Regions from separate parts of the Streptomyces sp. NPDC101393 genome, predicted to be linked through region 3. Evidence: predicted binding sites of a transcription regulator. Region 3 holds the regulator's gene; each other region holds the start of a gene.
The links. Region 3 encodes HrcA, which represses chaperone genes, less so after heat shock. Its sites were predicted from a motif close to TTNGCACTCNGNNNNNCNGAGTGCNAA; they were not measured.
Positions count from the first base shown of each region.

Region 1: groES (co-chaperone GroES) is a predicted target of HrcA. The motif match lies at 3,451-3,477, and genes of this name have one in related genera.
Region 2: groL (chaperonin GroEL) is a predicted target of HrcA. The motif match lies at 2,134-2,160, and genes of this name have one in related genera.

Region 1 covers NZ_JBIWNU010000008.1:109,586-119,262, reverse strand. The annotation lists gene ACIRQ7_RS25405 (hydroxyacid dehydrogenase) at 1-313, shown strand, start outside; gene ACIRQ7_RS25400 (ester cyclase) at 412-1,107, shown strand; gene groL (chaperonin GroEL) at 1,238-2,860, opposite strand; gene groES (co-chaperone GroES) at 2,996-3,304, opposite strand; gene ACIRQ7_RS25385 (FtsW/RodA/SpoVE family cell cycle protein) at 3,917-5,344, shown strand; gene ACIRQ7_RS25380 (polysaccharide deacetylase family protein) at 5,373-6,269, opposite strand; gene ACIRQ7_RS25375 (methyltransferase domain-containing protein) at 6,430-7,668, shown strand; gene ACIRQ7_RS25370 (hypothetical protein) at 7,652-8,017, opposite strand; gene tsaD (tRNA (adenosine(37)-N6)-threonylcarbamoyltransferase complex transferase subunit TsaD) at 8,158-9,288, opposite strand; gene rimI (ribosomal protein S18-alanine N-acetyltransferase) at 9,294-9,677, opposite strand, start outside.
Region 2 covers NZ_JBIWNU010000001.1:1,171,683-1,181,359, forward strand. The annotation lists gene groL (chaperonin GroEL) at 360-1,985, opposite strand; gene ACIRQ7_RS05000 (cold-shock protein) at 2,311-2,517, opposite strand; gene ACIRQ7_RS05005 (MoaD/ThiS family protein) at 2,931-3,209, opposite strand; gene thrC (threonine synthase) at 3,306-4,595, opposite strand; SAM riboswitch class I at 4,613-4,773, opposite strand; gene ACIRQ7_RS05015 (glucosyl-3-phosphoglycerate synthase) at 4,943-5,914, shown strand; gene ACIRQ7_RS05020 (trehalose-6-phosphate synthase) at 5,974-7,455, shown strand; gene otsB (trehalose-phosphatase) at 7,565-8,467, opposite strand; gene ACIRQ7_RS05030 (DUF3263 domain-containing protein) at 8,478-8,750, opposite strand; gene ACIRQ7_RS05035 (extracellular solute-binding protein) at 8,818-9,677, opposite strand, start outside.
Region 3 covers NZ_JBIWNU010000004.1:36,696-46,372, forward strand. The annotation lists gene ACIRQ7_RS13640 (AMP-dependent synthetase/ligase) at 1-639, shown strand, start outside; gene ACIRQ7_RS13645 (SpoIIE family protein phosphatase) at 980-2,980, shown strand; gene hemW (radical SAM family heme chaperone HemW) at 3,043-4,275, shown strand; gene ACIRQ7_RS13655 (Uma2 family endonuclease) at 4,375-4,953, shown strand; gene ACIRQ7_RS13660 (DUF3097 domain-containing protein) at 4,931-5,764, opposite strand; gene ACIRQ7_RS13665 (MBL fold metallo-hydrolase) at 5,854-6,588, opposite strand; gene hrcA (heat-inducible transcriptional repressor HrcA) at 6,805-7,815, shown strand; gene dnaJ (molecular chaperone DnaJ) at 7,816-8,952, shown strand; gene ACIRQ7_RS13680 (nitronate monooxygenase) at 9,050-9,677, shown strand, end outside.

The DNA of each region.
Region 1 (9,677 bases), on a different contig from region 3:
GGCCCTGATGCCCGATGGCGCGACCCTCATCAACACCGCACGCGGCTCGCTCGTCGACGAGTCGGCCCTGCTCCCCGAGCTGACCACCGGCCGCCTCAACGCGGTCCTGGACGTGACGGATCCCGAACTCCCGCCCGCCGATTCGCCGTTGTACGACCTGCCGAACGTGCTGCTCACCCCGCACATCGCGGGTTCGCTCGGCGGCGAACTGCACCGGATGGCCGACCTGGCGCTGGACGAGGTGGAGCGGTTCGCCACCGGCCGCCCGTTCGCCGATCCGGTCCTCCCCGGGGCGCTGCACCATTCGGCCTGACACTTCCGGGCGGGCACACCGACCGCAGGGTGGACATTCCTCGCTAAACTGGCCTTATCCCCTCCTTCACGAGGCCCGCACGCGACGCGGGAGGCGCCATGAAATTCGTACAAGTGATCGATTTCAAGACCGATCAGATCGACGGCATGAACCAGCTCATGGACAAGTGGATGGAGCAGACCAAGGGCAGGCGGAGCGCCACCCACAGCGTCGTCGGCAAGGACCGTTCCGACAGTTCGCACTTCGTCGAGATCGTCGACTTCCCGTCGCACGAAGAGGCGATGAAGAATTCCCGCCTCCCGGAGACCGGCCAGATCTTCCAGGAGATGGTGGCGCTCTGCGATGGCGCGCCCTCCTTCACCGACCTCGACGTGGTCCGCGACGAACAGCTCAACACCGCCGCCGCGCGCCGCTTCTTCGGCGAGATCGCCGTCGACGGCAACCTCGACGCCATCGACGAGCTGTTCGCGCCCGACTACCGGGACCACGACATCAGCAAGGACGTGGACGCCACGATCGGCTCCGCCGAGATCCGCAAGGACGTGACCGGCTGGCGCGGCGCCTTCGACTTCACCTTCACCATCAACCGCCAGATCTCCGAGGGTGACGACGTCGTGACGCTGTGGTCCTGGACCGGCACGCACCGGGGTGAGTTCATGGGCATCGCCGCCACCGGCAAGCGCTGCACCATGACCGGCACCACGGTCTTCCGCTTCCGCGACGGAAGGATCCAGGAAGGCTGGTGGCACTACGACATCATGCAGATCATGCGGACGCTCGGCGTGCTGCGCTGACCACGGCACGACGCCGCGCGGGCGGCCGCACCACGCAAAACGCCCCTGCCCCGCCGCAGAACCGCGGCAGGACAGGGGCGTCTTGACGACGCGCGATGTCGCTACGCGAGCGACATCATGCGGAGCGTGGTCAGTGGCTGTGGCCGTGACCGTGGCCCGCGTCGGCCTCTTCCTCGGCCGGCTTCTCGACGACCAGGGTCTCGGTCGTGAGCAGCAGCGACGCGATGGACGCGGCGTTCTCCAGGGCGGAGCGGGTGACCTTGACCGGGTCGATGACGCCGGCCTTGACCAGGTCGCCGTACTCGCCGGTGGCGGCGTTGAAGCCCTGGCCCTTGTCCTGCTCGGCGACCTTCGCGGTGATGACGTAGCCCTCAAGGCCGGCGTTCTCCGCGATCCAGCGCAGCGGCTCGACGACGGCGCGACGGACGACGGCGACACCGGTGGCCTCGTCGCCCTCCTTGCCGAGGGAGCCCTCCAGCACCTTGGCGGCGTGCACCAGAGCGGAGCCACCACCGGAGACGATGCCCTCCTCGACCGCGGCGCGGGTCGCGGAGATGGCGTCCTCCAGACGGTGCTTCTTCTCCTTGAGCTCGACCTCGGTGGCCGCACCCACACGGATGACGCAGACGCCACCGGCGAGCTTGGCGAGGCGCTCCTGGAGCTTCTCGCGGTCCCAGTCCGAGTCCGTGGACTCGATCTCGGCCTTGATCTGGTTGACGCGGCCGAGGACGTCCTCGGACTTGCCGCCACCGTCGACGACGGTGGTGTCGTCCTTGGTGACCGTCACGCGGCGGGCGGTGCCGAGCACGTCGAGACCGGCCTGGTCGAGCTTGAGGCCGACCTCTTCGGCGATGACGGTCGCACCGGTGAGGGTGGCCATGTCGCCGAGCATCGCCTTGCGGCGGTCACCGAAGCCGGGGGCCTTGACGGCCACGGCGTTGAAGGTGCCACGGATCTTGTTGACGACCAGGGTCGACAGGGCCTCGCCCTCGACGTCCTCGGCGATGATCAGCAGCGGCTTGGAGGAGCCGGCCTGGATGACCTTCTCCAGCAGCGGCAGCAGGTCCTGGATCGAACCGATCTTGCCCTGGTGGATCAGGATGTACGGGTCGTCGAGGACGGCCTCCATACGCTCCTGGTCGGTCACCATGTACGGCGACAGGTAGCCCTTGTCGAAGGCCATGCCCTCGGTGAAGTCCAGCTCCAGACCGAAGGTGTTGGACTCCTCGACGGTGATGACACCGTCCTTGCCGACCTTGTCCATCGCCTCGGCGATGAGCTCGCCGACCTGCTTGTCCTGCGCGGACAGGCCGGCCACGGCAGCGATGTCGGACTTGTCGTCGATCGGGCGGGCGGTCGCGAGGAGCTCCTCGGACACGGCCTTCACGGCGGCGTCGATGCCCTTCTTCAGGGCGGCCGGGGAGGCGCCGGCGGCGACGTTGCGCAGGCCCTCGCGGACCAGCGCCTGGGCCAGCACGGTGGCGGTGGTGGTGCCGTCACCCGCGATGTCGTTGGTCTTGGTCGCCACCTCCTTGACGAGCTGGGCGCCGAGGTTCTCGTACGGGTCGTCGACCTCTACCTCACGGGCGATGGTGACGCCGTCGTTGGTGATGGTCGGGGCACCGAACTTCTTGTCGATGACGACGTTGCGGCCCTTGGGGCCGATCGTCACCTTGACGGTGTCGGCAAGCTTGTTCACGCCGCGCTCGAGGGCGCGACGGGCGTCCTCGTCGAACTTCAGGATCTTCGCCATGGGTTGCTTCAAGTCCTCTCGTTGCGATCCTCGGCCACGCAGCGGTGGCCGCTATCGCTCAAACGAACTGCGCCCCTGCCCCGGGTTGTTTAGACGCGGGAACCAGGGGCGCAGATCTAGGCAATTCTGGGTGAATTACTTCTCGACGATCGCGAGAACGTCGCGAGCCGAGAGGACGAGGTACTCCTCGCCGTTGTACTTCACCTCGGTGCCGCCGTACTTGCTGTAGAGCACGACGTCGCCGACGGTGACGTCGAGCGGAAGACGGTTGCCGTCCTCGAAGCGACCCGGGCCCACGGCCAGGACGACGCCCTCCTGGGGCTTCTCCTTGGCAGTGTCCGGGATGACCAGGCCAGAGGCCGTGGTCTGCTCGGCGTCGAGCGGCTGGACCACAATGCGGTCCTCGAGCGGCTTGATGGCAACCTTGGTGCTGGCGGTCGTCACGATCCGACCTCCCCCTTCGGAGATCTCACGGGGTTAACTGTCTGGGGTGGCGACCAGGAGGAACCGTCGTCGCGGGTGCCGGAACAGCCCGTCGCCGTGTTTAGCACTCCCCTGCGGAGAGTGCCAACGCCGAGACTATGACGCGGTTAGCACTCGGTCAAGCGGAGTGCCAGGTGTGGCGTTGCCGGGTCCCCCGCGGCCGTCCGCCCCGCCGCGTCTCGTCCGTTGTTCTTCCCCGCCTGACGGCGGGGCGGGGATGGTTGTGGGCCGGGCGCCCTCGGTGTGCTTGGTGGGTGCGGTGCCGGGCCCCCGGGACTGCGTCCCTGCGGCCCGGCCCCTCCCGTAAGCCGTGCGCCCGCCCCTGGTGGGGGTGAGGAAAGGCGGAGGGGCGACGGTGGTCCCGTACCCGTCGGCCCGTTCCTGTCCTTCCCCCCTCGCCTGGGCCGGAGAGCCGACAACGTGGGGCAAAGAGCACACCCGCCCCGCAACCGTGCCTACCCCCCAGCCGTCTACCTTGCCGACTGTTGTGGCGAAGGCCGGAGGAATTGCGTGCGGGGACTGACGAGCGCCACCCGGGGTGGCGGGGCGCCGGAGAGCGATGCCGAGCGCACGATGACGTTCGCCGCCCTGGCCCGTGCGCCGGACCGGCGCCGGACCGAGGCCTGGCTGCTCGTGCTCAGCGTCCTGATCACGGTCTTCGGCTACGCCTGCACCGGCCTGTCGATGACCGGGCAACTGCCGGGCGGACTGTCCGGGTTCGCGGTGAGCATGTTCTTCGTGGCGCTGGTCCCGCACCTCGTCGTACGCCGCTTCGCGCCGCGCGCCGACCCGTTGATCCTGCCGCTGGCCACCCTGCTGACCGGCATCGGCCTGGTCCTGCTGCACCGGCTGGACATGACCTACGCCGTGACGCCGCGGCTGAGCATCGCCGAGGCGGCCAGCGGACAGCTGGTGTGGACCGTGATCGGGGTGGCCGCCTGCATCGTGATCCTCATGGTGCTGCGCGATCACCGGATACTGCAGCGCTACATCTATCTGACGATGGTGGTCGCGCTGGTGCTGCTGATGGCTCCGGCGTTCTTCGGTGCCGATAGGTACGGCGCCAAGCGCTGGATCCTGCTCGGGCCGCTGTCGCTGCAGCCGGGCGAGTTCGTGAAGATCATGATCTCGGTGTTCTTCGCGGGCTATCTCACCGTCAACCGCGATGCGCTCGCGCTGTCCGGGCGCCGGGTGATGGGCGTCCAGCTGCCGCCGGGACGGCAGCTCGCACCGATCTTCACGATCTGGGTCATCAGCCTGCTGGTGCTGGTCTTCGAACGCGACCTGGGCACCTCACTGATCTTCTTCGGCGTCTTCGTGATCATGCTCTACATGGCCACCGAGCGCACCAGTTGGGTGATCTGCGGACTCGCGATGGCCGCGGTCGGGGCGGCCGTGGTCGGCTCCACCGAACCGCACGTCAAGGGCCGGATCATGGCCTGGCTGCACCCCATGGACATCTTTCTGCCCCCGTCCGAACGCCCGCCGGGGCTGATCTCCGACCAGGCCGCGCAGGCGCTGTTCAGCTTCGGCAGCGGCGGCATCGGCGGCAGCGGTCTGGGCCAGGGACACCCGGAGCTGGTCGGTTTCGCGGGGAACAGCGACTTCATCCTCACGACCGTCGGGGAGGAACTGGGCCTGGCGGGGGTGATGGCCGTACTGCTGCTGTACGTACTGCTCGCCCAGCGGGGGCTGCGGGTGGGGCTGACCGCCCGCGACCCGTTCGGCAAGCTGCTGGCGGTCGGGCTGGCCGGGGCGCTGCTGCTCCAGGTGTTCGTCGTCTCGGGTGGTGTGACGGGGCTGATCCCGCTCACCGGCAAGGCGCTGCCGTTCCTCGCGAAGGGCGGTTCGTCGCTCGTCGCGAACTGGGTGATGGTGGCGCTGCTGCTGCGGATCAGCGACAGCGCGCAGCGGCGCCGGGAGCCGGTGGCCGCGGGGAGCGGCCGGCCCTCGCGGCGGCACCGCGGACACCGCGAGCCGGCACCCGGGCCGGCGGCATGAAGCCCGGGGCGCCGGCCGCGGCCCGCCCTCAGACGTAGTCCTCCAGCCGGGCGATGGCGAAGCCCTGTTCGGTGGCCGTACGCACCACCCGGCGCGCGACGTCGGGCATGGTCCCGGGCCAGTCGTGGCGGCCCCGGAAGTGGGTCAGGATGATGTCGCCGGGGTGCAGCCGCTGGTCCAGGTCGCGGTATTCCATCCGGTCGGGGAACGCTTCCTGGGTCCACAGCGGGACGACCTCGACACCGCAGGAGGCCGCGATGTGCAGCGTCTCCTCGGTGAAGTTGCCGTAGGGCGGGCGGAAGAGGCGCGGCCGTTCGCCGATCTCGCGTTGCAGGATGTCCTGTTGGCCGCAGATCTCCTTGCGCTGACCGTCCGCGTCGAGGCCGGGCAGATAGCGGTGGTGCAGGGTGTGGTTGTGCACGCCGTTGCCCAGCTTCCGCATACCGCGGAAGTAGCCGTAGTTCGCACTGGCGAGGTAGTCGCTGAGGAACGCGCTGTAGGGGACGTCCAGTTCGCGCATCATCCGCACGAACTCCGGGTCCTTCTCGTCACCGTCGTCGATCGTCAGGAACACGACCTTGTCGTCGGTCGGCACCCGGGAGATCACCGGCGGCAGCCCCGGGCCGCCCCGGGAGTAGCGCGCCTCACTGGCCAGGAACGGCTTACGGGCCGGCGGCCGGGGCCGGGACAGGGGCGCCGTGTCCAGCCCCCAGTGCTTGGCCGCCGCCACTTCGCGGGCCTGCGCCCGCTCCAGGGTGCGGGCCTGGGTGACGAGGGCGCGGGCGGCGGGGGCGGCCATCCGGCTGCCCGCCGGTTCGTTGTCCTGTTGACCGTCGGTGGCGATCGTGCCGCAGCCCGCGGCCAGCAACCCGAGTGCGCACAGCGCGAGCAGGCCCCGCGCCCGGAAAAGTCCGACAAGATGCATAGCGCCGGATTCTGGCAGCGCGCCCGCCCGTCGTGGTTGTGCCGCCGCCCGCCACGCGGAGACCGTCCACCGTCCGGCCCACACCGCCCCGCCGACCCGCCGCCGGCTCCCGTCGCCCCCGCCGCCGTTCGCCTCGCCGTCCAGGAGGAATGATGGGCGGGTGACCGATCTCGACACCTTCTCCGCACTGCTCGCCCCCGAGGGACAGGCGCTGCTGGCCGCACTGCGTGACCACGATCCGGCCGACGAGCTGGCCACCGCGACCCGGCTGCGCCGCGACCACCCGGCGCCACTGGTCTCCGCCGCGCTCGGGCAGGCCCGGCTGCGGCAGCGCGCGGCGGCGAAGTTCGGGGCGGACGCGCGGCTCATGTACTTCACGCCCAACGGCGTCGAGCAGTCCACCCGCGCGACGGTCGCCGCCCACCGCGCGGCCCGGCTCGCCGCGCTGGGCGTGCGCACCCTGGTCGACCTCTGCTCCGGGATCGGCGGCGACGCGCTGGCGCTGGCGCGGGCCGGGATCTCGGTGCTCGCCGTCGACCGCGATCCGCTGGCCTGCGCCGCGGCCCGCGCGAACGCCGAGGCGCTGGGGCTGGCGGAGCTGGTGGAGGTGCGCTGCGCGGATGTGACGGAGGTGGACACCGCCGGGTACGACGCGGTGTTCGTCGATCCGGCGCGGCGGGGCGGGGGGCGCGGGGGCCGGATCTTCGATCCGGAGGCCTATTCGCCGCCGCTGTCCTGGGCCGTCGAGGCGGCCCGCAAGGCGCCGTACGCGGCGTTGAAGATCGCGCCCGGTGTGCCGCACGACGCGCTGCCGGACGACGCCGAGACGGAGTGGATCTCCGACTCCGGTGACGTGAAGGAAGCCGTGCTGTGGTTCGGGGCGGCCCATGATGCGGCCGCCGGCCCCGCCCTGGCTCCCGCCGGCCGGCGCGCCACCCTGCTTCCGGCCGGCGACTCGCTGCTCGGCGCGGGGCTGCCCGACCCGGAGCCGGGGCCGGTCGGGGACTGGCTGTACGAGCCGGACGGCGCGGTCATCCGGGCCCATCTCGTCGCGGACGTCGCCCAGCAGGTCGGCGGCCGGCTGATCGATCCGACGATCGCGTACGTCACCGCTGACCGGCTGGTGGCGACCCCGTACGCGACCGCCTACGCCGTCACGGACGTGCTGCCGTTCAACGTCAAGAAGCTGAAGGCGCTGCTGCGGGAGCGGGAGGTGGGGGTGGCGGTGATCAAGAAGCGGGGGTCGGCGGTCGAGCCGGAGGAGCTGCGCAAGAAGCTGAAGCTGGGCGGCGGGCGGCGGTCCTGCACGATCTTCCTCACCCGGGTCGCCGGCGCCCCCACCATGCTGCTGGGGCACCCCGCGGAATCGCCGGAGGCGCCCCTCACGCCAGGTCGGTGAGGTCCTCGGCGTAGATCTGGGAGAGCGGCTGCGGGCCGACGTACTGCTGGCAGGTGCACTGGCCCGCTTCGTACTGCACCGGCTTGTGGTCCGCGTCCCAGGCGACCGGCACCTCGACGCGCTCGTGACACTTGCCCTTTTTGTCGTGCTTGGCGAGGTGGTGGGTGCACCCGCACACGGGCTCCGGCGGCTTGTGTGCGGCGGCCAGCTCCTGCCGCTCCTGACGGGCGGTCTCCAGGCGTTCCATCGTGCGTTCGTGCCGGGTGCGCAGGGCCGTGCGCGCGGTGTCGGCGACCTTGGCGAAGCCGCCCGCCATGAAGAAGATGAAGACCCACCAGAACCAGTCCACAGCTCTCCGCCTCCCCACACGCGCGCCCGGTGCTGCTTGCCAGGGTAAGACCTCCGCGCGGGCCCCGGGGCGGTGAGCGGCGGGAGTGCTCCCAGGAAGACAAAACACGCCCTCCGGGGAGCCGCCCGGGGCGGTGCGCCTCAGGAGTAGAGGTTGGCCTTGCTCACCTCGTGCACATGGTCGTGGTCATGTGCGTGGCTGTGACCGTGCTCCGGCGCCGTGCCGGGGACGTGCGGTTCGGTGACCGGCAGGGACGAGTCCGCCGACAGGTCCCAGTCGGAGGCCGCGCGGTTGCGGGCGACCATCTCGGCGCCGAGGGCGGCGACCATCGCGCCGTTGTCGGTGCAGAGCTTGGGCCGCGGCACCCGCAGGGTGATGCCGGCGTCCTCGCAGCGGCGCTGGGCCATCGCGCGCAGCCGGGAGTTGGCCGCGACGCCGCCGCCGATCATCAGGTGGTCCACGCCGTTGTCCTTGCAGGCCCGGACGGCCTTACGGGTGAGCACGTCCACCACGGCCTCCTGGAAGGACGCCGAGACGTCCGCCACCGGAATGTCCTCACCGGCCGCCCGCTTGGCCTCGATCCAGCGGGCCACCGCCGTCTTGAGGCCGGAGAAGGAGAAGTCGTACACCGGGTCGCGGGGGCCGGTCAGGCCGCGCGGGAAGCGGATCGCGTCGGGGTTGCCCTCGCGGGCGTAGCGGTCGATGACCGGGCCGCCGGGGAAGCCGAGGTGCAGCACCCGCGCGATCTTGTCGAACGCCTCCCCCGCCGCGTCGTCGATCGTCGCACCCAGGGGGCGTACGTCGGAGGTGATGTCGGGCGCGAGCAGCAGGGAGGAGTGGCCGCCGCTCACCAGCAGCGCCATCGTCGGCTCGGGGAGCGGGCCGTGTTCGAGCTGGTCGACGCAGATGTGCGAGGCGAGGTGGTTGACGCCGTAGAGCGGCTTGCCGAGCGCGTAGGCGTACGCCTTGGCCGCCGAGACGCCGACCAGCAGTGCGCCCGCGAGACCGGGGCCCGCGGTGACCGCGATGCCGTCGAGGTCGCGCGCGCTGACCCCGGCGTCCTTCAGGGCGCGCTGGATGGTGGGGACCATCGCCTCCAGGTGCGCCCGCGAGGCGACCTCGGGGACCACGCCGCCGAAGCGGGCGTGCTCGTCGACGCTGGAGGCGACGGCGTCGGCGAGCAGGGTGTGGCCCTGGACGATGCCGACACCGGTCTCGTCACAGGAGGTCTCGATCCCGAGGACCAGCGGTCCGCCGCGTGCGTCAGCCATATCTCTCAAGTTCCTTGTGCGAAGGGGGAGTCGGGGGCGGTGTCGGAGGCGGACGTGGCGTCGCCCCCGGTGCCCGGTTCGGTGCCGGCTTCGGTGTCGGGGTCCGTGGCCGGGCGGCGCATGACCAGCGCGTCGACATTGCCCGGCTGGTAGTAGCCGCGCCGGAAGCCGAGCGGCGCGAAGCCGAAGCGCTCGTAGAGCCGCTGGGCGCGGAGATTGTCGACCCGTACCTCCAGCAGCACCTCGTGGCATTCGAAGGCGGTGGCGGCGGACAGCAGCTCGCCCAGCAGGCGGCCGCCCAGGCCGCTGCCCCACTGGTCGCGTGCGGTGGCGATGGTCTGGATGTCACCGGTGCCGTCGACGGCGGCGAGCCCGCCGTAGCCGACCAG
Region 2 (9,677 bases), on a different contig from region 3:
GACAAGGGTGCGCCGACGAGGGCGGCCCCGTCCTTCGCCTCGGCCCCGCCCCAGGCCCCCACCGAGGGCGCATGCCTGCCCGCCCACCTCGCCCGCCGCCACGGCGACGGTGCGCCCTCCCGCGATTTCCTCGGCCTGCGCGATCACCTCGGCCACGCCGTCGACGAAGCGGTACGACGCCTCGACATGCCGGCCGTCGGGCCTGGGTGGCCGGTGCGACACCACGACCACGCGGCCGCCCACCGGCTCACCCACACCGGCCCGCCCAACGCCCGAAGGCGGCACCCCTGGAAGGGGTACCGCCTTCGATACGTACTGCGTACTGCTGGGGCGCTATGGCCTGCCGATCCTCAGGAGGATCAGAAGTCCATGTCACCGCCGGGCATGCCGCCGCCGGCCGGGGCAGCGCCCGCCTTCTCCGGCTTGTCGGCGATGACGGCCTCGGTGGTGAGGAAGAGCGCCGCGATGGAGGCGGCGTTCTGCAGCGCGGAGCGCGTGACCTTGGCCGGGTCGATGATGCCTTCGGCGATCATGTCGACGTACTCACCGGTCGCGGCGTTCAGGCCGTGGCCGACGGTCAGGTTGCGCACCTTCTCCACCACGACGCCACCCTCAAGGCCGCCGTTGACGGAGATCTGCTTCAGCGGGGCCTCCAGGGCCAGCTTCACAGCGTTGGCGCCGGTCGCCTCGTCGCCCTCGAGGTCGAGCTTCTCGAAGACCGAGGAAGCCTGGAGCAGGGCCACGCCGCCGCCGGCGACGATGCCCTCCTCGACGGCCGCCTTCGCGTTGCGAACGGCGTCCTCGATGCGGTGCTTGCGCTCCTTGAGCTCGACCTCGGTGGCGGCACCGGCCTTGATGACGGCCACGCCGCCGGCCAGCTTCGCCAGACGCTCCTGGAGCTTCTCGCGGTCGTAGTCCGAGTCGCTGTTCTCGATCTCGGCGCGGATCTGGTTGACCCGGCCCTGAACCTGCTCGCTGTCACCGGCACCGTCGACGATGGTGGTCTCGTCCTTGGTGATGACGACCTTGCGGGCACGGCCCAGCAGGTCGACGCCGGCGTTCTCCAGCTTGAGGCCGACCTCCTCGGAGATGACGGTGCCACCGGTGAGGATGGCGATGTCGCCGAGCATGGCCTTGCGGCGGTCACCGAAGCCCGGGGCCTTGACGGCGACGGACTTGAAGGTGCCACGGATCTTGTTGACGACCAGGGTCGACAGGGCCTCGCCCTCGACGTCCTCGGCGATGATCAGCAGCGGCTTGCCGGACTGCATGACCTTCTCCAGGAGCGGCAGCAGGTCCTTGACGTTGCCGATCTTGGAGTTGACGATCAGGATGTACGGGTCGTCGAGCGACGACTCCATGCGCTCCATGTCGGTGGCGAAGTACGCCGAGATGTAGCCCTTGTCGAAGCGCATACCCTCGGTGAGTTCCAGCTCCAGACCGAAGGTCTGGGACTCCTCGACAGTGATGACGCCTTCCTTGCCGACCTTGTCCATCGCCTCGGCGATGAGCTCGCCGATCTGGGTGTCAGCGGCGGAGATGGAGGCGGTGGAGGCGATCTGCTCCTTGGTCTCCACATCCTTGGCCTGCTCCAGCAGGGCGGCGGAGACGGCCTCGACGGCCTTCTCGATGCCGCGCTTGAGGGCCATCGGGTTGGCGCCGGCGGCGACGTTGCGCAGGCCCTCGCGGACCAGCGCCTGCGCCAGGACGGTCGCGGTCGTCGTGCCGTCACCGGCGACGTCGTCCGTCTTCTTCGCGACCTCCTTGACCAGCTCGGCACCGATCTTCTCGTACGGGTCCTCGAGCTCGATCTCCTTGGCGATGGAAACACCATCGTTGGTGATCGTGGGGGCGCCCCACTTCTTCTCGAGGACGACGTTACGGCCCTTCGGGCCGAGGGTGACCTTGACGGCGTCGGCGAGCTGGTTCATCCCGCGCTCGAGACCGCGCCGTGCCTCCTCGTCGAACGCGATGATCTTTGCCATGTGAAGTGTCCTCCACGGACTGGGGTACCCCCGGACAGAGTCTGGGGGAGGGTGGATCGGACCGAGAGGCGCCCGCGACGGACGGCCTGCACACCGTGTGGTTCCTTGCCCCACGCGGCCCGCGGGCCTCACCGGCCCGGTCCAAGTTCTGTCACTCTCACTGGGAGAGTGCTAACGCAATGATTAGCACTCGACCCCGTCGAGTGCAAGCGCCTCACCCCGGTGACCACTACCCACCGGATCCCCACCGGATGCCCTCGGGACAGCGAAGGACCCGCACCCCGGAAGGGTGCGGGTCCTCACAAACGCTGCAGTCGGTCGGCGCTCAGCCGGCCGCCACCCGGACCATGTCCGCCTGCGGCCCCTTCTGGCCCTGCGAGATCTCGAATTCGACTCGCTGGCCCTCCTCAAGGGTGCGGTAACCGTCCATCTGGATCGCGCTGTAGTGGACGAAAACATCCGCACCACCGTCGACCGCGATGAAGCCGTACCCCTTCTCCGCGTTGAACCACTTGACGGTGCCCTGAGCCATGCCTAACTCCCCTATTACTGGCCCTTGCACAGGACCGCACTCCGCGGACCCGGGTCAGACCTCACCCCCCAGGAGGCCCGCGGGGTGTGCGCCGGAACGCGTCGACCGCCGCTGAATGTATCTGCACCACTGCCCAGCGCAACAGGTCAATCGGACGAGAAATCCGGGACCGGGGAATCCGCCCTTATCCCGCGAACTGCCGCTTTTCCAGGGCAAGTCGGGCCGGGCATAGGGTGCTTAGGTGACAAAAACCGCACACATTTTGGGCACAACTGACCGCAGTCTCAGAGGAGTTGGCCGCGAGGCGGAGTGGGATCAAGACGATGGTAGCGCCTTTCGCAACATGGAATTACCCCGTCCGCTTTGCCGTGGACGGGGTAATTCCAGTCAGACGAGAGACGAGATGGCGCGAATCAGCACCCTCCGGCAACCGCGGGAATGATCGAGATGCCCGCGCCGTCCGGCGTCGGCGTCTCCAGACCCTGCTCGAAGCGGACGTCGTCGTCATTGACGTACACGTTCACGAAGCGGCGCAGCTTGCCCGCGTCGTCGAGCACACGGGCCGCGATGCCCTGGTGGTTCTTCTCCAGGTCACCGATCACCTCGGAAAGGGTCGCGCCCTCGGCGACGACCTCGGCCTCGCCGCCGGTGTACGTGCGGAGGATGGTGGGGATCCGGACCTTGACGCTCATGGGTTCTGCCTTCCAGCGACTACGGAATACGACTGCGGGTTCGGGGGCGGCGTACGGAGGGCGTACGCCGGGCGCCGCGTACGGCTGCGCCGCGGCTCAGCCCAGGCCGGCCGCGCGGAACGCGTCCAGGCTCGGGCGGATGGTGGCCGTGGGCCCGGTGGTCGGGGCGACGGCGTCAAGCGTCTTGAGGCCGTCGCCGGTGTTCAGGATGACGGTGGTCAGGGACGGGTCGAGCAGGCCGTCCTCGATGAGCTTCTTGGTCACGCCGACGGTCACGCCGCCCGCGGTCTCCGCGAAGATCCCTTCCGTCCGGGCCAGCAGCTTGATCGCGTCCACGACCTGCTCGTCGTTCACATCCTCCACCGCACCGCCCGTACGGCGCGCGATGTCGAGGACGTACGGCCCGTCGGCCGGGTTGCCGATGGCCAGCGACTTGGCGATGGTGTTCGGCTTCTGCGGGCGCACCACGTCGTGACCGGCCTTGAAGGCCGTCGAGACCGGCGAGCAGCCCTCGGCCTGGGCACCGAAGATCTTGTACGGCTTGTCCTCGACGAGACCGAGCTGGATCAGCTCCTTGAGGCCCTTGTCGATCTTCGTGAGCTGCGAGCCGGAAGCGATCGGAATGACGATCTGGTCCGGCAGCTTCCAGCCCAGCTGCTCGCAGATCTCGTACGCCAGCGTCTTGGAGCCCTCGCCGTAGTAGGGGCGCAGGTTGACGTTGACGAAGCCCCAGCCCTCGCCGAGCGGGTCGCCGATGAGCTCCGAGCAGAAGCGGTTGACGTCGTCGTAGTTGCCCTCGATGCCGACCAGGTCGCCGCCGTAGACCGCGGCCATGACGACCTTGCCGGCCTCCAGGTCGTGCGGGATGAACACGCAGGACTTGAAGCCCGCCCGGCGCGCCGCGGCGCCGACCGCGCCGGCGAGGTTGCCGGTGGAGGAGCAGGACAGGGTGGTGAAGCCGAAGACGCGGGCCGCCTCGACGGCGATCGCGACGACGCGGTCCTTGAAGGAGTGCGTCGGGTTGCCGGAGTCGTCCTTGACGTACAGGCCGCCGCTGACGCCCAGCTCGCGGGCGAGGTTGTCGGCCTTGACGAGCTTGGTGAAGCCGGGGTTGATGTTGGGCTTGTCGGCCACGTCGGCGGGGACGGGCAGCAGCGGGGCGTAGCGCCAGATGTTGTCGGGGCCGGCCTCGATCTGCTTGCGAAGGACCTCGGGGTCGCCGCTCGGCAGCTCATAGGCGACTTCGAGCGGTCCGAAACACTCCTGGCACGCGAAGATCGGGCCGAGGTCGAAACGCTGCCCGCACTCGCGGCAGGAGAGCGCGACGGCGGGTCCCAACGCGACGGTGGGGGCGTTTTCGGTGGTTTCGGTGTGCTGCACAGCCATGAGAGGGAGGCCCTTTCTCCTCATCTTCCTCGCAGCGCATCTCGCCACGAGACGGATTTGGCACCTTCCCTAGCCGGGAGCCTCACGCGCGCGGGACGTCTGCGTCCTGGCGGCAAGACCGGCTGGAGGGTTGCCGGGGCTTCAACGGGCCGTTTCCCTCTGCCCCTCTGGATGAGCGGTATGGCGCTGGATCGAAACCCAGGCGTTTGTGGCGGTGACCCCGACATGCGACGGCCATCCGCGTTGTTCAAGACTGTAACCGAAGGCCCTGATGGTTGAGATAGTCGTCCGAACCGCGAGATGGATCACACGGCCGCTGATACGGCGGTCACCGAGGAGTCGTAGACGTGCTGGAAGAGGTGGAGCGCTGGCTGAGCAGCCGCTCCTGGTCCGCTGCCGACCGCCCGCTGGACCGGCTCCTGGACGCCAAGCGGCAAACCGGCCGGACGGTCAGTGTAGTGCTGCCCGCCCTCGACGAGGAGGCGACCGTCGGCGCGATCGTCACGGCGATCCGTGCCGGGCTGATGACCTCCGCGGCCCCGCTGGTCGACGAGCTGGTGGTGCTGGATTCGGGCTCCACGGACCGCACGGCCGAGGTCGCGGCGGCGGCCGGCGCACGGGTCGTCCACCGGGATGCCGTACTGCCGAGGCTGCCCGCCGTACCGGGCAAGGGCGAGGTCCTGTGGCGCTCCCTCCTGGCGACCACCGGCGACATCGTCTGCTTCATCGACGCCGATCTCCGCGAATTCTCGCCCTCCTTCGTGTCCGGCATCGTCGGCCCGCTGCTGACGGATCCGGACATCCAGTTCGTGAAGGCGATGTACGACCGGCCGCTGGAGCCCGGCTTCGACGGGTCCGCCGCGGGCTCCCCCGGCCAGGGCGGCCGGGTCACCGAGCTGGTCGCCCGCCCGCTGCTGAATCTGCACTGGCCGCAGCTGGCGGGCTTCGTGCAGCCCCTGGGCGGCGAGTACGCGGCCCGCCGCTCCCTCCTGGAGCGGCTGCCCTTCCCCGTCGGCTACGGCGTCGAGCTGGGCCTGCTCGTCGACGCGCTGCACACCGTCGGCCTGGACGCCCTCGCCCAGGTCGACGTGGGCGTGCGCAAACACCGCCATCAGGACGGCCAGGCGCTCGGCCGAATGGCGGCGGCGATCTACCGCACGGCCCAATTGCGGCTGACCCGCGGCCATTTGGTACGCCCCCGGCTCACCCAGTTCGACCGCGGCGCGGACGGCTTCGTCGCACGCACCACGGACGTGGACACCGAGGAGCGCCCCCCGATGGCCGAAATACCGGAGTACGCGGCGCGGCGGGCGGCGTGAAGCGCGGCGCGCGGCGCTGTGGACGTTTGCGCGGCCACCCCGCGGGCTAGTGTCGCCGCATGGTCTCCGAACGCAGTGGTGCCGAGGTGCTCGTCGCGTCCAATCGTGGTCCGGTCTCCTATTCGCTGGGTGGCGACGGCACGCTGAGCGCCAAGCGGGGCGGCGGTGGGCTGGTCTCGGGCCTGTCGGCCATCGGGCCGGACACCGACGCGGTGTGGGTGTGTGCGGCGCTCGGTGACGGCGACCGGGAGGCGGTCCGGCGCACCGGGGGTGACCTGGACCGGGAGGACACCGGTGGACAGCGCGTCCGGATGCTGGACATCCCCGAGGACGTCCACTTCGCGGCCTACAACGGCATCGCGAACTCCGTGCTGTGGTTCGTCCACCACATGCTCTACCAGACCCCGCTGGAACCGGCCTTCGATACGGACTTCCGCGCGCAGTGGGCGTCGTACGAGGCCTACAACGCCGCTTTCGCCGACGCGCTGGCCGACGGCGCGGCGCCCGGCGCCGCCGTCCTCGTGCAGGACTACCACCTGGCGCTGGTGCCGGGCATGCTCCGGGAGCGCCGCCCCGACCTGCGTATCGCGCACTTCTCGCACACCCCGTGGGCGCCCGCGGAGTACTTCGCGATACTGCCCGACGACATCCAGCGGCAGCTGGCCCTGGGAATCCTGGGTGCGGACCGGGCCAATTTCCTCACCCGGCGCTGGTCCGAACGGTTCCTGGACTGCGCCGGTACCGCGCTCGGGTCCGACTGCGCGCTCCGGCGCCCGGAGGACGGGCCGCCCGAGCTCGTGTCGTCGCCGCCGGACCGCAAGCCGCACACGACCCGCATCGGCGTGCACGGCCTGGGCGCGGACGCCGCGTTCCTGCACGAACGCGCGCACCGCCCGGACGTCGACGAGCGGCTGGCGGCGCTGCGCGAGCAGATCGGCGGCGCGGACCGCAGGACCATCGTCCGCGTCGACCGCACCGAGCTCTCCAAGAACATCGTGCGCGGCCTGCACGCCTTTCGCCGGCTGCTCGCCGACCACCCCGAATGGCACGAGCGGGTCGCGCATATCGCCTTCGCCTACCCCTCGCGCCAGGACCTGGCCGTCTACCGCGACTACACCGACGAGGTGGAACGCGTCGCCGAGGCCATCAACGCCGAGTACGGCACGCCGACTTGGCTGCCCGTCATCCTGCACGTCAAGGACGACTTCGCCCGCTCCCTGGCCGCCTACCGCCTCGCCGACGTGGCCCTGGTCAACCCCATCCGGGACGGGATGAACCTGGTCGCCAAGGAGATCCCGGTGGTCTCGGACAACGGCTGCGCCCTGGTCCTGTCCCGCGAGGCCGGCGCCTGCGAGGAGCTGGGCGAGGACGCCCTGGTGATCAATCCCTACGACGTCAACGCCACCGCCGACGCCCTGCACGAGGCGCTGTCGATGGATCCGGGTGAGCGCGCCGAGCGCACCGGACGGCTGGCCGCCGCGGCGACCGCGCTGCCGCCGGCGCAGTGGTTCCTGGACCAGCTGGAGGCGCTGCGCGCCTAGGCCCTGTCGTCAAACTGCCTCCCCCGGCTAACGCCGGGAGGTGCCCCCAGCTTTGCGGGCACACGACGGGAGTTCGACGACAGGCCCTGGCGCGGTCCGCGGCGGCTGCTCAGGTGTCGTCGGATTCCAGCCGGTCCGCCAGCGCCCCCAGCAGGGCGACGACGCCGGTCGGGCCGTCGACCACCAGGTCGGCGCGGGCGGCGAGTTCGGCGACCTCGTTGCTGCCGCTGCAGACCAGGAGGCCGGTGCGGCCCTCGGAGCGGAGCCGGTCGACGGCGGCGAAGGCGGCGAGGTCGCCGAGGTCGTCGCCGGCGTAGAGGACGGTGGTGGCGTCGGTCTCACGGATCCAGTCGGTGAGGGCGACGCCCTTGTCCATGCCCGGGGGGCGCAGTTCGAGGACCAGCCGGCCCGGTTCGACGATCAGGCCGTGGCGTTCGGCGAGGGCGGTGAGCGGGGCGCGCAGCCCGTCGAAGGCGGCCTGCGGGTCGGCGGCGCGGCGGGTGTGGACGGCGACGGCGCGGCCGCCCTTGGTCTCGATCGCCGTGTCGGTCCGGCTGCCGTGCCAGACGCCGGACTCTTCGAGCACGCCGGGGAGTTCGGCCGCTGCGGCGGCGACCCCCGGGTGCGGGGCGGGTGCCTGAATGGCGCCGGTCGCCGCGTCCCAGCGTTCGGCGCCGTAGTGGCCGAGGACGACGAGCTGCTCCAGTCCGGGGGCGCCGGTGACGCCGCCGAGGCGGACGGCGACGGCGGCCGGGCGGCCGGTGATGACCGCGGCGGCGCGCAGCCGGGGCGCGAGGCGGCCGAGGGCGGCGGCGGCCTCGGGGTGGGCGCGGGCCTGTTCCGGGTCGGGGACGATGTCGGCGAGGGTGCCGTCGAAGTCGAGGGCGACGACGGTGCGTTCGGGGTGGGCCAGGAGTGCGGCGAGGCCGTCGCGGCCGGCCGCGGTGTGCGGTGTCGGCAGGGAAGGCGGTGTCGGTGCGGAATCCGGCGCGGCGTTCGGGGAGCTGCCCATGGCGTCGACCCTAGCGGCGGGAACGGCGGGCGTCGCGGACACGGCGGAGGCGGTTGACGGTGACCGGGTCGTGGGCGAGCGCGCGCGGGTCGTCCAGCAGGGCGTTGAGGAGTTGGTAGTAGCGGGTCGGGGAGATGCCCAGGCGCTCGCGGATGACCCGCTCCTTGGCGCCCGGTCCGGGCCAGGAGCGGCGCTCGACCGCGAGCACCGCTTCGTCCCGGGAGGAGAGCGCGGCCACCGCGGCGCTGTCCTCGCCGCCCCCGCCCGCCGTGCCGCTCGTCATCACGATTCCACGATAAGCCCACGGTCGGACAACGCCGGACCGGTCCGCTGCGGGCTCGTACGCACCCTCACTCGCCGGTGTTGTCGGCCGCGTCCGCGGTGTTCTGGATGTCGGTGAGCACACCGGCGGGGTTGCCGCGCGGGCCCACCGCGGCGCCCATCTTGGCCTTGACGGTCTTGGAGACCAGCGGCCAGGAGGTCTTGTTCGACGGGTAGAACTCGGCGCTGCCGAGCTGCTTGAGGAAGCTGTGCAGCGCAACGTACTTGTCGTCGTCGAGCATCGCCTGGGAGCCGGAGCTGGTGACCGGCAGCAGGCCGTACTCGCCGGAGAACTTCATCACGTTCTTCGTGCTGTAGACGAAGTCCAGGAACTTGCCGGCCTGTTCGCGGTGGCCGTTCTGCTTGAAGGCCATCATCCAGTCGGCGACGCCCATGGTGGCCTTGGCCTTGCCGTGGGCGCCGGGGAGTTCGACGGTGCCGTAGTCGACGCCCTTGGCCGCGGCCTGCTTCATCAGGGTGGGGTGGCCGTTGAGCATGCCGACATCGCCGTCGGCGAAGCCCTGGAAGGCTTCCTTGCGGTTCAGGTCGGCGGGGTCCATACCGGTCAGGCCCTTGCCGACGAGGTTCTTCTGAAGCCACTCGAAGGTCTTGACGTTCTCCGGCGAATCGATCGTGTACTTGCCGATGCTGTCGGTGTAGCTGCCGCCGCCGCTGAGCATCCACATCAGTGTCTCGGCCTGGGTCTCCTCCCGGCCGAGTGGCAGCGCGAACGGGATCCGGACGCCGTGCGCCTTCAGCAGCCCGGCATCGCGGGCTATGTCGTCCCAGGACTTCGGCGGGTCGGTGATGCCGGCCTCGGCGAACAGCTTCTTGTTGTAGAAGAGCCGCCGGGTGCTGGCACCGAAGGGCATGCCGTACTGGGTGCGCT
Region 3 (9,677 bases):
CGCACCGGAACGGTCGGCAAGCCGCTGCCCGGCACCGAGGTACGGATCGCGGAGGACGGCGAGATCCTGCTGCGCGGCCCCGGCATCATGGAGGGCTACCACGGCCTGCCCGACAAGACCGCCGAGGTCCTGGAGTCGGACGGCTGGTTCCACACCGGCGACATCGGCGAGCTGTCCGATGACGGCTTCCTGCGCATCACCGACCGCAAGAAGGACCTGATCAAGACCTCGGGCGGCAAGTACATCGCCCCGGCCGAGGTGGAGGGCCAGTTCAAGGCCGTCTGCCCGTTCGTCTCCAACGTGCTGGTGCACGGTGCCAACCGGAACTTCTGCACCGCGCTGATCGCCCTCGACGAGCCGACGATCATGGGCTGGGCGAAGGAGAACGGCCTGGAGGGCAAGACGTACGCCGAGGTCGTCGCCACCGACCGGGCCCGCGAGCTGATCGACGGCTATGTCGAGCGGGTCAACGAAGGCCTGCAGCGCTGGCAGCAGATCCGCAAGTTCCGGCTGCTGCCGCGTGACCTGGACATCGAGCACGGCGAGGTGACGCCCAGCCTCAAGGTCAAGCGGCCTGTCGTGGAGCGGACGTTCAAGGACCTGCTCGACGAGATGTACGCGGGCTCGCGCGAGGCGTGACCCACCGCCGCGGGCACGCCGCGGCTCGCTGCCTCACGGGGCGGTGCGCAGGAGTCCGCCTCCTGTGCGCCGCCCCGTTGTGCTGCGCCGGTGCGCGAGAGGGCGCGGCGGGCGCGTGAGCCCCCATGGGCCACTGGGATTTCGCACCAGCGGCCCCAGCGCCCCCACGCCCGCAGGTGTCCATACAGGTTTCCCGTACGCATCGGCGACTCCGTTCCGCGCCGGCCGGGATCACGGCTGCGACCACCCAGTTCGGTGACTCGGTGCTTATGGCTGCGCTCGGTCTGTCACTCTGTCGGTGGCGCATCCGGCGCCGTGCGGAGCTGCTGGGGAGTTGCTCATGACGACGACAACTTCATCACGACGGGACGACATCACGGCGGTCCTCTCCCGACGGGCCTGCCTGCCCGGGGACCCGAGGGCCGCGGCCGCCGCCCGGCAGTTCGTCCGGACCGCGTTCGCCGACTGGAGTGCCCGGCGGCTGCCCGGCGCCGAGGACCTCACCGAGCGGCTCGCGGACGAAGCGGTGCTGCTGGTCAGCGAGTTGGTCACCAACGCCGTGGTGCACGCCGGCACCACCGTCGAACTGCGCTGCCGGCTGGAGGCGGGCGACGGGCGGGCGGCCACGCCGGAGACCGGCGGATCCGGTACGGACCCGGACTTCGACGACGGGGTTCCCGGCGTCGTCATCGAGGTCTCCGACCACCACCCGGCCCGGCCGGTGCGCGGCCGCGAGGACGGCCCGGCCTCCGAAAGCGGCGGCCACGGCCTGCAGTTGGTCGGCGCGGTCGCCGCATCCTGGGGCGTCACCTACCGCCGCACCATGAAGACCGTGTGGTTCCGGCTGCTCGTCAGCGGCTCCGCGGGCCGGCCCGAGCCCGAGGACGTCTTCGACAACCAGATGCTGCAGCGCGGACTGCGCGCCGCCGAACTCCTCGCCCCGGCGCCGCGCCGGCCCGCCGGGCCGCACTCCGACGCCGACTGGATCAACCAGGGCGCACTGTCCTTCCTCGCCGAGGCCTCCGACCTCCTCTCCGGACAGCTCGACGCCGACCAGGTCGCCTCCCTCGCCGCCCAGCTGACCGTCCCGCGGCTCGCCGACTGGTGCGCGGTGTGGCTGTACGACGGCGACGGCGGGGCGCCCGGCCGCGGCCTCGGCACCGACGACGGGGCGCAGCGGCTCGCCCGCGTCTGGCACTACTCCGAGAGCCGCATCGACTCGCTGCGCGCCGCCCTGGAGAAGGACCCGCCGGTCCTGAACGTCCGCGACCCCGGTGGGGCGCTGCGCAACGCCGCCACCGCCGTCCCCTGGCCCTGGCCGCAGGAACCGGGCGGCTACGGCCCCGGCGGCGCCTCCCTGGCCTGCCCGCTGATCGCCGGCGGCCGCCACCTCGGCACCCTGGTGCTCGGCCGGAGCGGCCTGCTGCGCTTCCCCGACGAGGTCGTCGGCCTCGTCGAGGACCTGTGCCGCCGGGTCGCCCGCGCCGTCGCCACCGCCCGTGCCTACAGCCGGCAGGAACGCATCAGCCAGGTCCTGCAGCGCAGGCTGCTGCCGAGGGGCCGTGCGCAGGTGCCGGGCGTCGAGTCGGCGGTGGTCTACGAACCGCGCGAGGGCGCCTGGGCGGGCGGCGACTTCTGGGACCTCTTCGACGCCGGCGACGGCCGCTGGTGCTTCGCCCTGGGCGATGTCTGCGGCAGCGGCCCCGAGGCCGCCGCGGTGACCGGCCTGGCCCGGCCCGTCCTGCGGCTGCTGGCCCGGGACGGTTTCGGAGTCGCCGAGGTCCTCGACCGGCTCAACAAGACCATGGCCCGGGAGGCCGCGGACTCCGTCGCCGCGGTCGCCGCGGCGGTGGCCGCGGCCGGTGCGGGCGCCGAGTCACCGGTCGAGATCCGCGACGAGGGCGAACAGGCCCGCTTTCTGTCCCTCCTCTACGGCGAGATCGTGCCGTACGCCGGCGGCTCCGGCGGTGCCCGCTGCACCCTCGCCAGCGCCGGCCACCCGCTGCCCCTGGTGCTCGGCGCGGACGGCGCGGTCCGGGTCGTCGCGGCACCGCAGATGCTGCTGGGAGTCGTCGAGGACGCGGCGTACGAAAGCGAGTCGTTCGACCTCTGCCCCGGGGAGACGCTGCTGTGCGTGACCGACGGGGTGACCGAGCGCCGCTCCGGCCGCAGCCAGTTCGACGACGAGGACGGCCTGGCCACGGCCCTCGCCGCCTGCAAAGGACTGGCCGCCACCGCCATCGCGGAACACATCCGCGAAACCGTGCACGCCTTCGCCCTCACCCCGCCGGACGACGATCTGGCGCTGCTGGTCCTGCAGGCGGCCGACCGGAAACCGTAGCCACCGCCCCCGGCCCGGCCGCGCGGCCCGACCCCGCCCCGCCATGACGGACAATGGTCCTCATGCCTTCCGCACTGCCTGATGGTGAGCCGATGCCCGAGGACGGGGCGCTGCCCGGTCATGCGCTGACGGGGGCGGCCGGGCGGCCCCTCGGCTTCTATCTGCATGTCCCGTACTGCGCCACCCGCTGCGGCTACTGCGACTTCAACACCTACACCGCCAACGAGCTGCGCGGCTCCGGCGGCGCCCTGGCCTCCCGCGACAACTACGCCGACACTCTCGTCGAGGAGATCCGGCTGGCCCGCAAGGTCCTCGGCGACGACCCGCGGCCCGTCGAGACCGTCTTCGTCGGCGGCGGCACCCCGACCCTGCTGCCCGCCGCCGATCTGGCGAAGATGCTCGCCGCCATCCGGGACGAATTCGGCCTCGCCCCGCATGCCGAGATCACCACCGAGGCCAACCCGGAATCCGTCGACCCGCGCTACCTCACCGAGCTGCGCGAAGGCGGCTTCAACCGCGTCTCCTTCGGCATGCAGAGCGCCCGGCAGCACGTCCTGAAGATCCTCGACCGCACGCACACCCCCGGCCGCCCCGAGGCCTGTGTGGCGGAGGCCCGCGCGGCCGGATTCGACCACGTCAACCTCGACCTGATCTACGGCACCCCGGGCGAGAGCGACGACGACTGGCGCGCCACCCTGGACGCGGCGCTCGGCGCCGGACCCGACCACATCTCGGCGTACGCCCTGATCGTCGAGGAGGGCACCCAGCTGGCCCGCCGGATCCGCCGCGGCGAGGTCCCGATGACCGACGACGACGTGCACGCCGACCGCTACCTCATCGCCGACGAACGCCTCGCCGCCGCCGGCTTCACCTGGTACGAGGTCTCCAACTGGGCCACCACGGAGGCCGCCCGCTGCCGCCACAACGAGCTGTACTGGACCGGCGCCGACTGGTGGGGCGCCGGACCGGGCGCGCACAGCCATGTCGGCGGCGTGCGCTGGTGGAACGTCAAGCACCCCGGCGCCTACGCCCAGGCCCTGACCGAGGGCCGCTCCCCGGGCGCGGGCCGCGAGATCCTCCCCGCCGAGGACCGCCGCGTCGAGCGCATCCTGCTGGAACTGCGGCTGGCCGACGGCTGCCCGCTGGACCTGCTCGCCCCGGACGGGGCGCGTGCGGCGGCGCGTGCCCTGGCCGACGGGCTGCTGGAGGCGGGCCCGTACGAGGCCGGCCGGGCCGTTCTGACACTCCGGGGACGGCTGCTGGCTGACGCCGTGGTGCGGGATCTGGTGGACTGAGTCACCGAATGAGTGAACCGATGCGACGGGCCTCCGAACCTGCCTAGGCTCCCCCTGGCCGGGCCGCCCAACACGGCGACGGTAAGCGAAACCATGGAGATGACCGCTGTGGACGAACGCCGGATGAGGGAGCTCTTCGAGACCATTGAGGTTCCCGAGGGCGTGAAGATTGAGCTCCTCCGGGGGGAAATTGTGATGGTGGCGGGGCCGGATCTGGTCCATAACCGGATCGTGCAGGAGGTCATGGATCAGATCCCGCGTCAGAAGTGGGAACGCCTTCAGACCCAGGACATCGACATCCTGAGCGAGCAGAGCGAACCGGTTCCCGATCTCGTGGTGCTGGAACGGGACGCCGGGCCGGAGTCCGGGCGCCTCCTGCCGTCCGCGGTGGTCACGGTGCTCGTGGAAGTCGTCTCCAAGACCAGCGTGGACCGCGACTACGGCATCAAGCGCTCGATCTACGCCGCGGGCAAGGTGCCCGCGTACCTGATCATCGACCCCATCGTGGCCCACTGCGTGCTGCTCACCGAGCCTGTCGGCGGCGGCGACGAGGCCGACTACACGGTGCAGCGGATCACCAAGTTCGGCGACCGTGTGCCGCTGGACCTGCTCGGCATCGAGCTGGACACCGGCGACTTCGGCATCCTCCCCGGCGTCAGGCCGCACCGCCGGCCGTGACGAAGTCGATCAGCTCCTCGACCCGCCCCAGCAGGGCCGGTTCGATGTCCTTGTAGGAGCGGACGCAGGACAGGATCCGCTGCCAGGCGGCGCCGGTGTTCTCCGGCCAGCCCAGAGCCCGGCAGACGCCCGTCTTCCAGTCCTGGCCGCGCGGCACCGTCGGCCAGGCGGGGATCCCGACGGAGGACGGCTTCACCGCCTCCCAGACGTCGATGTACGGGTGCCCCACGACCAGCAGATCCGGGTCCGTGACCTCGGCCGCGATCCGGGACTCCTTGGAGCCGGGCACCAGGTGGTCGACGAGGACCCCGAGGCGCGCGTCCGGGCCGGGCGAGAAGCCGCGGACGATCGACGGCAGATCGTCGATGCCCTCCAGGTATTCCACGACGACACCCTCGATGCGCAGGTCGTCGCCCCAGACCCGCTCGACCAGCTCGGCGTCGTGCCGGCCCTCGACATAGATGCGGCCGGCCCGCGCCACCCGGGCACGGGCACCGGGGACGGCGAGCGAGCCGGACGCCGTACGCGCCGGGGCGCTGGCGGCGGGCGTGCTCCGGGGGCGTACGAGCGTGACGACCTTGCCCTCCAGCAGGAAGCCTCGCGGTTCCATGGGGAAGACCCGCAGCTTGCCGAAGCGGTCCTCCAGGGTGACCGTCGGCCCCTGTGACGACTTCTCGCAGCTGATGACGGCGCCGCAGAAGCCCGTCACCACCTCCTCGACCACCAGATCGGGATCGGCCGGCACCTCGGGTGCGGGGCGCTGCTTCTTCCAGGACGGGGTGAGGTCGGGGCTGTAGCGCTTGCTCTGCATGGGGAACGGGACCTGTTCTGTGACCGACGGCGGCGCCGGGAGGACGGGACGGGCAGGGGACGGGACGGAAGATAAGGGGACGGCCGCGCTCAGGCGGGGGACACGCCGAAGCGGGCGGCCAGGGCGTCGCGTTGCTCACGGACGAAACGGGCATTCACCGCGGCGCCGTGCCCCGGTACGTACACCGCGTCCTCCCCGCCGAGTGTCAGCAGCCGGTCCAGCGCCCCCGGCCACCGCAGCGGCTGCGCGTCCCGGCCGGCCTGCGGCTCACCGGACTCCTCGACGAGATCGCCGCAGAAGACGATCTCGGCGGCGCCGTGCCGGCCCGGCACCAGGACGGCCATGTCGTGGGCGGTGTGACCGGGGCCGACATTGGCGAGCAGCACCGAGCGGCCGCCGAGATCGACGGTCAGCTCACCGTGCACGAGGTGGTGCGGGCGGACCAGCAGGTCGGCGGCCTCCGCGGCCGCGTCCGGGTCGACGCCGTGCCGCACCGCGGACAGTCGCAGCGCGTCCCGCTCGCGCAGCAGCAGCTCGTCGAGACCGGCCGCGCCGAAGACCTCGACGCCCGCGAAGGCGGCGGTGCCCAGCACATGATCGAAATGCGGGTGGGTAAGAGCGACATGTGTCACTTCTCTGCCCACCACGCCGCGGATCGCGCGGCGCAGATCCGCGCCGTCGCGCAGCGTCGCACCGGTGTCGACGATCATCACGCCGGCGGACCCGGTGATGACGCCGACCGTTTCGTCCCAGCCGGGCATCCGCCGCCTGGCCACACCGTCACCGAGCCGTTCCCAACCGGCCTCTTCCCATCCACTGTGCATACCGAGACGCTAGCTCCATCGCGATAGCGTTGCCCGGCAGATACACCGAACCCGGTCAAGGCGCCCGCGCCGGGACGGCCGCCGATCAGCCGCCCTTTACGTGCCCGTGCTACCCGGCCGTACACTGGCTCAGTGTTTGGCACTCGGCCCGTGTGAGTGCCAGGCAGGACGAACGCGAGACGAATCGGCAGGACGGCCGGAGTGGAGGTGCGCGGGATGCTCAGCGAACGCAGGCTCGAAGTGCTGCGCGCCATCGTCCAGGACTATGTCGGGACGGAGGAGCCGGTCGGCTCCAAGGCGCTCACCGAGCGCCACCAGCTCGGGGTCTCCCCGGCCACGGTCCGTAATGACATGGCGGTCCTGGAGGACGAGGGATTCATCGCCCAGCCGCACACCAGCGCCGGGCGGATCCCCACCGACAAGGGCTACCGCCTGTTCGTCGACAAGCTGGCCGGCGTGAAGCCGCTGTCCTCGCCGGAGCGGCGGGCCATCCAGAATTTCCTGGACGGCGCCGTCGACCTCGACGACGTGGTGGGCCGCACGGTCCGGCTGCTGGCGCAGCTGACCCGGCAGGTGGCGGTCGTGCAGTACCCGTCCCTGACGCGGTCCACGGTCCGTCATGTCGAGCTGCTGTCGCTGGCCCCGGCCCGGCTGATGCTGGTGCTGATCACCGACACGGGGCGGGTCGAGCAGCGGCTGGTGGACTGCGAGGCGCCGTTCGGCGAGACGTCCCTGGCGGACCTGCGGGCGCGGCTCAACAGCCGTGTCGTGGGGCGCCGGTTCGCGGATGTGCCGCAACTGGTGCAGGATCTCCCGGAATCCTTCGAGCAGGAGGACCGCGGCACGGTCTCGACAGTGCTGTCGGTGTTGCTGGAGACTCTGGTGGAGGAGACCGAAGAGCGGCTGGTCATTGGCGGCACCGCCAATCTCACGCGCTTCGGGCACGACTTCCCACTGACCATCCGGCCGGTGCTGGAGGCCCTTGAGGAGCACGTGGTGCTGCTCAAGCTGCTCGGCGAGGACTCGGGCATGACCGTACGTATCGGGCATGAGAATGCTCATGAAGGCCTGGCGTCCACATCGGTCGTCGCGGTCGGCTACGGTTCGGGCGACGAGGCAGTCGCCAAACTCGGCGTGGTCGGACCGACCCGCATGGACTACCCCGGAACGATGGGAGCGGTACGCGCAGTGGCACGTTACGTCGGACAGATCCTGGCGGAGTCGTAAGTGGCCACGGACTACTACGCCGTACTCGGCGTGCGCCGCGACGCTTCGCAGGACGAGATCAAGAAGGCATTCCGGCGGTTGGCGCGTGAGCTCCACCCGGACGTCAACCCTGATCCCAAGACTCAGGAACGCTTCAAGGAAATCAACGCCGCTTACGAGGTGTTGTCCGACCCGCAGAAGAAGCAGGTCTACGACCTCGGCGGCGACCCCCTCTCGCAGGCGGGCGGCGGCCAGGGAGCCGGCGGCTTCGGCGCGGGCTTCGGCAACTTCTCCGACATCATGGACGCCTTCTTCGGCACGGCGTCGCAGCGCGGACCGCGCTCGCGCACCCGCCGCGGCCAGGACGCCATGATCCGGCTGGACATCGAGCTCAACGAAGCGGCATTCGGCACGACCAAGGACATCCAGGTCGACACCGCCGTGGTCTGCACCACATGCAGCGGCGAGGGCGCCGCGCCGGGCACCTCGGCGCAGACCTGCGACATGTGCCGCGGCCGCGGCGAGGTCTCGCAGGTCACCCGGTCCTTCCTGGGCCAGGTCATGACCTCGCGGCCCTGCCCGCAGTGCCAGGGCTTCGGGACCGTCGTCCCGACGCCGTGCCCGGAGTGCGCGGGCGACGGACGCATCCGCTCCCGGCGCACCCTCACGGTCAAGATCCCGGCCGGTGTCGACAACGGCACCCGGATCCAGCTCGCGGGCGAGGGCGAGGTCGGCCCCGGCGGCGGCCCCGCCGGTGACCTCTACGTCGAGATCCACGAGGTCGCGCACCCGGTCTTCCAACGCCGCGGTGACGACCTGCACTGCACGGTGACCATCCCGATGACGGCGGCCGCGCTGGGCACCAAGTGCCCGCTGGAGACGCTCGACGGGGTGGAGGAGATCGACGTACGGCCCGGCACCCAGTCCGGTCAGTCGATCCCGCTGCACCAACGCGGCGTGACCCATCTGCGCGGCGGCGGCCGGGGCGACCTGATCGTCCACGTTGAGGTGCAGACCCCCTCCAAGCTCGATCCCGAGCAGGAAGAGTTGCTGCGGCGGCTGGCAAAGCTCCGGGGTGAAGAACGCCCCACGGGCACCTTTCAGCCGGGGCAGCAAGGGCTTTTCTCGCGGCTGAAGGATGCCTTCAACGGGCGGTAGTCCGTAGCTGTTCGAGTCCGCGCCGGTTCCGGGGGAGACCCCGGGACCGGCGCGGACCCGGTTCGGGGTGTGACAGTGGACGTGACACGATGTGGTCATGCCCACCGCGCTGACCGATCTTTGCCGCTACCCGATCGTGCAGGCCCCGATGGCGGGCGGCTCCGCGCGTCCGGAGCTCGCCGCCGCCGTCAGCGAAGCCGGCGGTCTCGGCTTCCTCGCCGCCGGCTACAAAACCGCCGACGGCATGTATCAGGAGATCAAACAGCTGCGTGGGCTGACCGACCGGCCCTTCGGCGTGAACCTCTTCATGCCGCAGCCCACGCTCGCCGATGTCGCCGCCGTCGAGGTCTACCGCGAGCAGCTGGCCGGCGAATCGACCTGGTACGAGACCCCGCTCGGCGAGATCGACCCGTACGGCGGCGTCGATGACGGCTACGAGGCCAAGCTGGCGATCCTGCGGGACGACCCGGTGCCGGTCGTCTCGTTCGCCTTCGGCTGCCCCTCCCGCGCGGTCCTCGACGCGTTCGCCGCGGTCGGCACCTACACCGTCGTGACCGTCACCACCGCGGCCGAGGCGCAGGCCGCGCAGTGGTCCGGCGCGGACGCGGTCTGCGTCCAGGGCATCGAGGCCGGCGGCCACCAGAGCACCCATCGCGACGACCCGCAGGCCGACGGCACCGGCGCCGGTATCGGGCTGCTCTCGCTGGTCGCGCAGGTCTACGAGG